DNA from 2 places in the Mesorhizobium sp. M1D.F.Ca.ET.043.01.1.1 genome. Region 2 is predicted to be linked to the other one. Evidence: riboswitches for the same ligand, from Rfam matches in the RefSeq annotation. Region 2 holds a riboswitch; the other holds the start of a gene.

Region 1 (3,404 bases), 2.1 Mb from region 2:
GCGCGATCTCGGCGGCGACCTCGCCGGACGACCCGACCGGAACCGACACTATGACGAGATCCGCGTCGCGCACCGCTTCTTCTGCATCGGTCGTGTAGGAATCGCCAAGGCCGAGTTCCCCGGCCCGGTAGAGCGTCGATTTGCTGCGCGTCGCGATGGCGATATGGCGAGCAAGGCCTTCGCGGCGGATGACGCGGGCAAGCGACGAGCCGATCAGGCCGATGCCGACCAGCGCTATTCTTTCGAACATCGGTGATGCCATGGTCTCTAGCTCTTCAGGAAGGTCTTGAGCGCATCGACGACGCCGCGATTGGCTTCTTCGGTGCCGACACTCATGCGCAGCGCATTGGGGAAGCCGTAGCCGGTGACACGGCGCAGGATGTAGCCGCGCGCACTCAGATAATCGTCCGCCGCCGCCGCCGAATGCCGCTTGTCGTCGGGAAAATGGATCAGCACGAAATTGCCGACGCTGGGCGTGACGCGCAGCCCGAGCTTGGTCAGTTCCTCATTCAGCCAGGCCAGCCATTTCGCATTGTGCTCCACGCTGCGCTCGACATGGGCGCGGTCGCGGATGGCCGCGATGCCGGCCTCGATCGCGGTCGCGTTGACGTTGAAGGGGCCGCGCACGCGGTTGATCGCATCGACGATATGCGCCGGCCCGTACATCCAGCCGACGCGCGCGCCGCCGAGGCCGAGCTTGGAGAAGGTGCGGGTCATGACCACATTCTCGGCGCTGCCCGCCAGCTCGATGCCGGCTTCATAGTCGTTGCGCCGCACGTACTCGGCATAGGCCGCGTCGAGCACCAAAAGCACGTTCTTCGGCAATCCGGCATGCAGCCGGCGCACCTCCTGGAACGGCACGTAAGTGCCGGTCGGATTGTTGGGATTGGCAAGGAAGACGATTTTTGTTCGCGGCGTGACGGCAGCCAGGATCGCGTCGATGTCGGCGCGCTCGTCGGTTTCCCTGACCGCCACCGGCTTGGCACCGGCGGCCTGGATGTAGATCTTGTAGACCATGAAGGCGTGCTCGGTGAACACGGCCTCGTCGCCGGGCGCGAGATAGGTCTGCGCCAACAGGCCGAGGATCTCATCGGAGCCGTTGGAGCAGATGATGTTTGCCGGGTTGAGGCCATGCACCTCGGCGATCGCCTCGCGCAACCGGCGGGCGGAGCCGTCGGGATAGACGTCGAGCTTCGCTGCCACTTCACGCGCGGCCTCGATCGCCTTCGGCGAAGGCCCGAGCGGATTCTCGTTCGACGACAATTTGTAGACCTTCGTCACGCCGGCGGGCGCGGTGCTTTTTCCAGGCACGTAGGCCTCGATGTCCATGATGCCCGCGCGGGGCGTCGGACGTGGCTGATCCTGCTTCATGTCACAAATCCGTCGAGAAGGCCTCGGTCCGGAGGCCGCTGCGGAAATACAGGCCGTGGCCCGGAATGTCGAGTGCCGCGCTCGCGCCAAGGCTGCTGGCCGTTGACGAAGCGCGATGCTGGTCCTAGAAGAGCAGCCGGACTTCCCGTGGTGATTTGGCCGGTCGGCTTGCAGCCACGTTAAACAATTCGCTAAAGGGCCGTTTGCAACCTGTAACCGGCTTTGCGAAGGCGAGCCGGTTTTTTGTTGTCCGCGGCCGGCCGGACACCGCGTCGGTGAGATCGATGCGGACTGGATGGGGAATGCAATGGCCGCTCAGCGCGCTCCAAGGACCAACAACGAGGCCGACCGCCCGTCGAGCCCGGTGCTGCCGTTCGGTCCCGACAAGCCGCTGAGGCTCGATGCCGGCACGGTGCTGTCGCCGTTCCAGGTCGCATACCAGACCTACGGCACCCTCAACGACGCCCGCTCCAACGCCATCCTCGTCTGCCATGCGCTGACCGGCGACCAGCACGTCGCCAACACCAATCCGGTGACCGGCAAGCCGGGCTGGTGGGAGGTGCTGATCGGCCCCGGCAAGATCATCGACACCAGCCGCTTTTTCGTCATCTGCGCCAACGTCGTCGGCGGCTGCCTCGGCTCCACCGGCCCGGCCTCGACCAATCCGGCGACCGGCAGGCCCTATGGCCTCGACCTGCCGATCATCACCATCCGCGACATGGTGCGCGCGCAGCTGATGCTGGTCGACCATTTCGGCATCGAGAAGCTGTTTTGCGTGCTCGGCGGCTCGATGGGCGGCATGCAGGTGCTGCAATGGGCCGCAAGCTACCCGGAGCGCGTCTTCTCGGCGCTGCCGATCGCCACCGGCGCCCGCCATTCCTCGCAAAACATCGCCTTCCACGAGGTCGGGCGGCAGGCCGTCATGGCCGATCCGGACTGGCACGGCGGCAAATATCTGGATTTCGGCAGGCGGCCGGAAAAGGGGCTCGCCGTGGCGCGCATGGCGGCGCATATCACCTATCTCTCGGAAGCAGCGCTGCACCGCAAATTCGGCCGCAACCTGCAGGATCGCGAAGCGCTCACCTTCGGTTTCGACGCCGATTTCCAGATCGAGAGCTATCTGCGCCATCAGGGCATGACCTTCGTCGACCGCTTCGACGCCAACTCCTACCTCTATCTGACCCGCGCGATGGACTATTTCGACCTCGCCGCCGACCATGGCGGAAGGCTGGCCGACGCCTTCGCCGGCACCAAGACGCGCTTCTGCCTGGTGTCCTTCACATCAGACTGGCTGTTCCCGACCGAGGAGAGCCGCTCGATCGTGCATGCGCTGAACGCCGCCGGCGCCTCCGTCTCCTTCGTCGAGATCGAGACCGATCGCGGCCATGACGCCTTCCTGCTCGACGAGCCGGAACTGTTCGCGGCCATCAACGGCTTCATCGCCTCGGCCGCACGCGCCAGGGGGCTCAGCCTGTGAGCGGCGCGCGATCCCTCTGTTTTGGCCGCATTTGCGCGGCGCCAGGATTCCCCGTGGCCGCAAAGGCTCCAAGGCCGGAGGTGTGCCCATGAGCGTCAATCGTGCGCAGCGAGTCGACCTCGAGGTCGTCACCGGTCTCATCCCGCCGCATTCGCGCGTGCTGGATGTCGGCTCGGGCGACGGCGTGCTGCTGGAGCTTCTGCAGGAGACCAGGCAGGTCGACGGCCGCGGCCTGGAGCTGTCGCAGCGAGGTGTCAACGAATGCGTGGCGCGCGGCCTTTCCGTCGTCCAAGGCGATGCCGACACGGATCTGAAATTCTATCCCGACAAGGGTTTCGATTTCGTCGTGCTGTCGCAGACCATGCAAGCGACCCGCAATCCGAAGGTGGTGCTCGACGAGCTGCTTCGGATCGGCAACCGCGCCATCGTCTCCTTCCCCAATTTCGGCCACTGGCGCGTGCGCTTCTCGCTGCTGATCAAGGGCAGGATGCCGGTCACCAAGGACCTGCCCTACTCCTGGTACGACACGCCGAACATCCACTTCTGCACCATCCGC
Region 2 (3,404 bases):
CGGCGTGATGGTGTTGAAGGGCGGATAGGCGCCCTCGGTGCCGATCTTGATCTTTTCCGCCGCGATCGCGGAACCGGCGCCAAGCGCCAACATGGCAGCGACTGTCGCCGATACGATCCATCTGGTTATCTGCATTTTTTGTCTCCCTCAGTCAGGCGTCTAGATTGGTGAGGTGCAGCCAAGCATGGCGCGCCCAGCCGGGCAAGCGGTGTCTGACGTGAACGGTCAGCGCGCGGCGCGGAAATGCTTAGAGAGCTTAAGCCCCTGCGCCTGGTAGTTCGAGCCGAGGTCGCTGCCATAGAGCGCCTGCGGGCGCTTGAGCATATGCTCGTAGACAAGGCGTCCGACGATCTGGCCGTGGTCGAGGATGAAGGGCACCTCATGACTGCGCACCTCGAGCACCGCTCGGCTGCCGCTGCCGCCGGCGGCGGAGTGGCCGAAACCGGGATCGAAGAAGCCGGCATAGTGGACGCGGAACTCGCCGACCAGCGGGTCGAAAGGCGTCATCTCGGCGGCATAGAGCGGCGGCACATGCACGGCTTCGCGCGAGACCAGGATGTAGAACTCGTCCGGATCGAGCACCAATTCGCCGGCGCCGCTCTTGTAGAGCGGCTCCCAGAAGTCGACGACGTCCTGCGCGGCGCGCTTGTCGACATCGACGAGGCCGGTGTGGTGCTTGCCACGATAGCCGACCAGGCCGTCCTTGTCGCCGTCGAGATCGATCGACAGCGCGATACCGCCGCCAGAAATGTTGGGCGGCTCGGTGGCGACCAGCATCTCGGCATGGTGGAGATCGCGCAATTCGCGCTCCGACAAAAGCGCATTGCCGGTGCGGAAGCGTATCTGCGACAGGCGCGAGCCGGCGCGCACGACGATCGGGAAGGTGCGCGGGCTGACTTCGAGATAGAGCGGACCATGATAGCCGGCCGCGATCTTGTCGAACTCGTGGCCGCGGTCGGTCATGACGCGCGTGAAAATGTCCAGCCGTCCGGTCGAGCTCTTCGGATTGGCCGAAGCCGACACGTTTGAAGGCAGCGCCAGGCTTTCCAGCAGCGGCACGATATAGACGCAGCCCGTCTCCAACACCGCGCCCTCGGCGAGATTGATCTCGTGCAACTTCAGCCGGTCGAGCTTGTCGGCCACCAGGTGATCGGGACCGGGCAGGAAGGAGGCGCGCACGCGGAAAGCCGTGTCGCCCAGCCTCAGATCGAGGCTGGCCGGCTGGATCTGATTGGTATCGAGCACGCGCGGCGACTTCAGCGCGCCCGCCTCAAACAGCGCCGCGATGTCCTGATCGGGAAGAATGCCTGTCTGCCGCAAAGGCTGGCTCCGTTCCAACTGGTACAAACCTCTTAATCAAGCCGGCAATTGACGCAAGCGCGGTGCGGGTCTAAAGGGTCGTTATCCCGTGGTGATTTGGCCGGTCGGCTTGCAGCCACGTTAAACAAGTCGCTAAAGGACCGTTGGCCGCAAGGCCGTATGGACCGGTTGCGACATCGCGGCCGGTTTTTTTGTGTTTGGACGTTCTTTGCGAGTGGAATTAGGGCGATGACGAAGACGCGCAACTGGAAACCTCAGACGGCACTCGTGCATGGCGGGACGCTGCGTTCCGGCTTCGGCGAGACCTCCGAGGCGATGTACCTCACCCAAGGCTATGTCTATGAGACGGCGCAAGCCGCAGAAGCCCGTTTCAAGGGCGAGGAGCCGGGCTTCATCTATTCGCGCTACGCCAATCCGACCGTGGACATGTTCGAAAAGCGCATGTGCGCGCTGGAAGGCGCCGAAGATGCCCGCGCCACCGCTTCCGGCATGGCGGCGGTCAGCGCAGCGCTTCTGTGCAGCGTCAAGGCCGGCGACCATATCGTTGCGGCGCGGGCGCTGTTCGGCTCCTGCCGCTGGGTGGTCGAGACGCTGGCGCCGCGCTACGGCATCCAGGCGACGCTGATCGACGGCACCGACATCGCCAATTGGGAAAAGGCGGTCAGACCCAACACCAAGCTGTTCTTCCTGGAGAGCCCGACCAACCCGACGCTGGAAGTGGTCGACATCGCCGCCGTCGCCGCTTTAGCCAACTCGATCGGCGCGCGCGTGATCGTCGACAATGTCTTCGCCACGCCGCTGCAGCAGAAGCCCTTGCAGCTCGGCGCCCATATCGTTGTCTATTCGGCGACCAAGCATATCGACGGACAGGGCCGCTGCCTCGGCGGCGTCATCCTGTCGGACAAGAAGTGGATCGACGAGAACCTGCACGACTATTTCCGCCACACCGGCCCGAGCCTGTCGCCCTTCAACGCCTGGACGCTGCTCAAGGGCCTGGAGACGCTGCCGCTGCGGGTGCGCCAGCAGACGGAAAGCGCCGGCAAGATCGCCGACTTCCTCGCCGGACGGCCCGAGATCGCCCGCGTCATCTATCCGGGCCGCGCCGACCATCCGCAGGCGGATGTCGTCAGGAAGCAGATGTCGGGCGGCTCGACGCTGATCTGCCTCGACGTCAAGGGCGGCAAGCAGGCGGCCTTCGCCTTCCAGAACGCGCTCGACATCGTGCTGATCTCCAACAATCTCGGCGACGCCAAGAGCCTGATCACCCATCCCGCGACGACCACGCACAAGAACCTCAGCGACGAAGCGCGCGCCGAACTCGGCATCGGGCCGGGCACGCTGCGCCTGTCCGTGGGGCTTGAGGACACCGACGATCTGCTGGCCGACATCGAAGAGGCGCTGAAGGCGGCGAAGTAGCGGCGGCAAAGAGCGGCCTTGAGCCGCAGCCGGCTCAGGCAATCTCTTCGAGTTCGGTCATCTCCCCGGTGCGGATCGTCATGGCGTTGCCGCGCCATTCGACGACACCGCCCAGCCAGCCGCGCGCCCAGATGGTGGGGAGCATCGCGTCGCGAACGATCATCGCGGTCAGGCTGCGCGGCGACAGGTACCAGCCCTTGGACCAGGCGAGCAGGCATTCCGGCACATAAGCGATCGCCAGCACGCAAAGCGCGGTCGTAGGCAGGCTGACGCCGGCGCCTGCCGCCGCGATCAGCGCGAAAATCAGCGGCACGACCATCCCGGTCAGGATCTCGGGCGCGAAGAACAATGGGAAGGTGACGCGGCGCAGCCGCGCCCAGCGCGCCTGGCGCGACCAGATCTCGGCGAGCGTGCGCTGGCCGAGCGGCTGCTCGAAGGGCGAGGCCACGAGATTGACCCGTAGGCCCAGGCCGTTGACCAGCTTGGTCGCCGCCGCATCCTCGGCGATCTCGGCGGCCAAAGCCTGGATGCCGCCATGGGCATCGAGCACCGGCTTGTTCCATAGCATGCTCTTGCCCTGGGCGAAGCCAAGGCCGAGCGCCTCGCCGGCATATTGCCAGCGCGCCTGCAGCGTGTTGAGGAAGGCGCATTCGACTTCGGCCCAAAAA

What was found. Region 2 has a riboswitch for S-adenosylmethionine ahead of EJ067_RS12365 (O-succinylhomoserine sulfhydrylase). Riboswitches for the same ligand answer to the same signal wherever they lie in the genome.
Region 1: linked by a shared signal. The riboswitch ahead of EJ067_RS22335 (homoserine O-acetyltransferase) and the one ahead of EJ067_RS12365 (O-succinylhomoserine sulfhydrylase) in region 2 are both predicted to bind S-adenosylmethionine.

The regions. Positions count from the first base shown of each region.
Region 1 is NZ_CP034444.1:4,619,833-4,623,236, reverse strand. It holds gene EJ067_RS22345 (prephenate/arogenate dehydrogenase family protein) at 1-262, opposite strand, end outside; gene hisC (histidinol-phosphate transaminase) at 268-1,371, opposite strand; SAM riboswitch at 1,509-1,586, shown strand; gene EJ067_RS22335 (homoserine O-acetyltransferase) at 1,679-2,848, shown strand; gene metW (methionine biosynthesis protein MetW) at 2,937-3,404, shown strand, end outside.
Region 2 is NZ_CP034444.1:2,523,751-2,527,154, forward strand. It holds gene EJ067_RS12355 (ABC transporter substrate-binding protein) at 1-135, opposite strand, end outside; gene EJ067_RS12360 (2'-deoxycytidine 5'-triphosphate deaminase) at 226-1,320, opposite strand; SAM riboswitch at 1,399-1,476, shown strand; gene EJ067_RS12365 (O-succinylhomoserine sulfhydrylase) at 1,549-2,736, shown strand; gene EJ067_RS12370 (ceramide glucosyltransferase) at 2,771-3,404, opposite strand, start outside.